One region of the Micromonospora sp. NPDC047467 genome, then DNA from elsewhere that is predicted to be linked to it. Evidence: riboswitches for the same ligand, from Rfam matches in the RefSeq annotation. Region 1 holds a riboswitch; the other holds the start of a gene.

Region 1 (2,193 bases):
GTACCTGGTCATCGCCGGTGTGTTCGTGCTCACGCTGCTGGCGGTGCTGGCTGTCGTTCCGGAGGTCGTGGCGGCCGTCGACGCCTCGCCGGCCGCCGAGTTGCGGGCCCTGCGGACCTCGCAGGTGTGGCTCGTGGCGGCCACCGGCTCGGTGGGCCTCGCCGGTCTCTTCGCTGTCAACACCTACCTCGCGCCGGTCACTACCGACGTCGCCGGCCTTTCGGCCACGACCGTGCCGTGGGTGCTCGTTGCGGTGGGCCTGGGCATGACAGTCGGCAACGCCCTGGGCGGTTGGCTCGCGGACCGGGACCTGCGCCGGAGCATGTACGTCGGTTTCGTCGCCATGATCGTCAGCATCGCCGTCTTCGGCCTCGTCGCATCGAACGGCGTCGGCCTGTTCGTCGGTGCGTTCCTGGTGGGCGCGACAAGCCTCTACCTGGGGCCGGTCCTGCAGGCGCGCCTGATCACTGTCGCGCCGGGCGCGCAGTTGATGGGCGCGGCGATGAGCCAGTCCGCCATGAACATCGCCAACAGCCTCGGTGCCGGGCTGGGCAGCGTCGTCATCGCCGCGGGCTTCGGCTACCTCGCGCCGGCCTGGGTGGGCGTGGTCCTTGCGATTGCCGGCCTGGGCCTGGCGGGGATCAGCTTCTCGGTCGAGCGACGCACGCGGGCCGCGGAGACAGTCGCACTCGCGGGCTGACCCGTCGATCGATGGTGGTGGGCGTCGGTGCCGCCGACACGCCGACGTCGACATGTGGGGTGTGACAAACGCTGCTGCCCCTATATATGGTGTCGAGCGCAGCTGGTTCGGCCGCTCGTTCGGAGTGGTCGAGGCAAGAGGGAACCCGGTGGGAATCCGGGACTGTCCCGCAGCGGTGAGTGGGAACGACAGCCGTCATCGGCACTGGGCCACCAATCGGCCCGGGAAGCGACGGCCAGTAGGAGACCGGCGAGCCCGGTCGTGCCCACGAGTCCGAAGACCTGCCAGCGCGCCGCGTACCCGCACCCGGGTGCGCGGCGGTCCGAGGCCGCGTGGGACGGCTGACGCCACCTGACCCACGCCCAGCGTGGCGTCCGCCGGTGTCTGTCTCCTCGCGTCCGAGGGCCATCTGGTCTCGAACTCGCGAGGAGTGAGTGGTGACAGTCACCGAGGTAGCCCCGGTCAGCGGCGAGACGGCGCTGCGACGGACGCCGATGCAGGTCCGCAAGCGCGACGGCGCCACCGAGCCCGTGGACGTGAACAGGATCGTCCGGGCGGTCGAGCGGTGGGCCGACGACCTGGCCGACGTCGACCCGATGCGCGTGGCGACCCGCACGATCAGCGGCCTGTACGACGGCGCGACCACGGCCGAGCTGGACCGGCTGTCCATCCAGACCGCGGCCGAGATGATCGGCGAGGAACCGCAGTACTCGCGCCTGGCCGCCCGGCTGCTGTCCGGCTACGTCGACAAGGAGGTGCGTCGGCAGGGCGTCACCTCGTTCAGCGCGTCGATCCGGATCGGCCACGCCGAGGGCCTGATCGGCGACGGCACCGCCGCGTTCGTCGCGACGCACGCCGAGATGCTCGACGACGCGATCGACCCGGACGGCGACCGGAGGTTCGAGTACTTCGGCCTGCGCACGGTGTACGACCGGTACCTGTTGCGTCACCCCACCAGCCGGCTGGTGCTGGAGACCCCGCAGTACTGGCTGCTGCGGGTGGCCTGCGGCCTGTCCCGTACGCCGGACGAGGCGGTCGGCTTCTACCGGCTGATGTCCAGCCTGGCCTATCTGCCCAGCTCCCCGACGTTGTTCAACTCCGGCACCCGGCACACGCAGATGTCCTCCTGCTACCTGGTCGACTCGCCGCGCGACGAGCTGGACTCGATCTACCAGCGGTACGCGCAGGTCGCCAACCTGTCCAAGTTCGCCGGTGGCATCGGCATCGCGTACTCCCGGGTCCGGTCCCGGGGCGCGCTGATCCGTGGCACCAACGGGCAGTCCAACGGGATCGTGCCGTGGCTGCGCACGCTGGACGCGAGCGTCGCCGCGGTCAACCAGGGCGGCCGGCGCAAGGGCGCGGCCTGCGTCTACCTGGAGCCGTGGCACCCGGACGTCGAGGAGTTCCTGCAACTGCGGGACAACACCGGCGAGGACGCCCGGCGTACCCACAACCTGAACCTCGCCAACTGGATCCCGGACGAGTTCATGCGC
Region 2 (2,193 bases), 280 kb from region 1:
TCAGGTACGCCGCACCGACCCAGCGGATCACTGTGAACAGCACCGGCGAAGCGGAGATCACCGCGGCGAGTCCGCAGACGACCGCCGCGATGTGTACCGCCTCCCCGGCAGCGACGCCGAGCGCGGCCACCACCCCCGCGCGGGTGCCGTAGCGGGTAGCGTTGGCCAGCACGAACATCATGTCCGGACCCGGCGTCACCATGAGCACGACGATCGCGGCGAGGTACCCGGCCAGCGCCGCAATGGATAGCCCGAGCACGTCTCAGCCCTCCTCGGTGCCGTCGAGCAGCGCCCGCCGCAGGGCCAACCGGTGCTCGCGGCGGATCTCCGCCTCGCGGTACCGCCGCCGATCACCGTCAGTCTCCGGCAGCAATGGCGGCACCGAACGCGGCTGACCGTCGTCGTCGATCGCGACCATGACCAGATGAGCCGTGGCCACATCGGTGGGCGGCACCGCCCGGTCCCACCGGTCGGCGGTCACCTTGACAGCCACCTCCATCGAGCTGCGTCCGGCCCAGGTGATCCGGGCGTCGACGTGCACGACGTCACCGACCCGGACCGCGCGCAGGAACGCGGTCTCGTCGATCGCGGCGGTCACCGCCGGGCCGTCGGAGTGCCGGGCGGCGACCACACCGGCCACCGAGTCGATGAGGTTGAGGATCCGGCCGCCGTGCACCGTACCCATCAGGTTGGTGTGATGCTGATCCATGATCTGCGACAGGGTCAGGTGCGAGGCCGACGGCGCGCGGCCGGCGATCGTGGTGGTGTCGTGCACAGCGGTAGTCCGTCCCTCGGGAAACCACACCACCGGAACCGCGGACACGCTGACGAGCACGCACCGGCGCACACCGCGCGACACGTCACCCGGTCAGCCCACCCGCGAGGCCGACGGCAGCGCACACGGTTGTGTACGCAGCGCGGGCAGGTCTTCGGACTCGCGGGCCTGACCGGTCGTGCCGGTCCCCTACTGGCCGTCGCTTCCCAGGCCGGCTGGCCCAGTGCTGATGACGGCGGTCGTTCCCACTCACCGCTGCGGGGCAGTCCCGGACTTCCACCGGGTTCCCTCTTACGACGCCCAGCCGGTCACGACCAGGCGAACCAGCGCCACCAGCCAGTCTAGTTGATCGTCAAGGACTTGCCGCCGCCGAGGCAGGTGGGCCTGACGTCGACTGGTTCGTTGTCATCGACCGGTCGCGGCCGAGCTGGCTCGGTTGCCCGCCTGACCGGTCCGACCGCTCGGTACGCGGCCGGGCGAAGGTCGCCGCGACGATCACCTACAACGTCGTCGAGGCGGTCATCGCCATCAGCGCCGGGACGATGGCGTCCTCGACCGCGCTAATCGGGTTCGGGCTCGACTCCGTCATCGAGGTGGCCTCGGCCGGCGCCGTCGCCTGGCAGTTCTCCGGCCCCAACCACGAACGCCGCGAACGCACCGCCCTGCGGATCATCGCGCTGTCGTTCTTCGCCCTCGCCGCGTACGTGTCCGTCGAGTCGGTACGCGCGCTCGTCGGCGCCGACCGCGCGGAGCACTCCACGATCGGTCTGGCCCTGGCCGCGGTGTCGCTCGCGGTGATGCCGTTACTGTCGGGCGCGCAGCGGCGTAGCGACTGCCTCGACCACTAACGTTCGCGGTATTGGATGACCGCCGTCCGGCATGCCCGCCGCCAGGGCAAGCCAACTCGGATGTCACCTATCGGTGCCGCAGACCCATACATTCGCTGCAGGTGGTGGCGAAACGTGCCGGCCGTGAGCGGCGCGTCGGATCACTACCGAAGCCACCGTGCCGACGTGCCGGGCGGGACCAGTCGATGGTCCGCCCGGCACGGCCCTCACCTGTCGCGAAGCTCGTTGGCAGCGACGACCAGGTGTTCGAGAGATGCCTCAACCTCGGCATAGCCGCGGGTCTTGAGACCGCAGTCGGGGTTCACCCACAGCCGCTCCGCGGGGACCGCCGCCACTGCCCGTCGTAGCGCCTCGACGACCTCGGCATGCGAGGGCACCCGGGGAGAGTGAATGTCCCACACCCCGGGGCCGACACCCCGGCGGTATCCGATCGCGGCGAGGTCATCAAGGACTTCCATCTTCGAGCGGGATGCCTCGATGCTGGTGACATCGGCGTCGAGAGCGTCGATGGCGGTGATGACCTCCCCGAACTCCGAATAGCACAGGTGGGTGTGGATCTGGGTGTCGTCG

Evidence for each region. A riboswitch is a leader RNA that binds a small molecule or an ion and turns the genes downstream of it on or off. The one in region 1 is predicted to bind cobalamin.
Region 2: another riboswitch for cobalamin. It lies ahead of ABZ780_RS22175 (acyl-CoA thioesterase); the one in region 1 lies ahead of ABZ780_RS23335 (ribonucleoside-diphosphate reductase subunit alpha).

Annotation. Positions count from the first base shown of each region.
Region 1 is NZ_JBEYTO010000008.1:322,700-324,892, forward strand. It holds gene ABZ780_RS23330 (MFS transporter) at 1-700, shown strand, start outside; cobalamin riboswitch at 787-1,004, shown strand; gene ABZ780_RS23335 (ribonucleoside-diphosphate reductase subunit alpha) at 1,195-2,193, shown strand, end outside.
Region 2 is NZ_JBEYTO010000008.1:44,196-46,388, reverse strand. It holds gene ABZ780_RS22180 (LysE family translocator) at 1-259, opposite strand, end outside; gene ABZ780_RS22175 (acyl-CoA thioesterase) at 263-775, opposite strand; cobalamin riboswitch at 903-1,118, opposite strand; partial or broken gene ABZ780_RS22170 (cobalt transporter) at 1,183-1,605, shown strand; gene metE (5-methyltetrahydropteroyltriglutamate--homocysteine S-methyltransferase) at 1,830-2,193, opposite strand, start outside.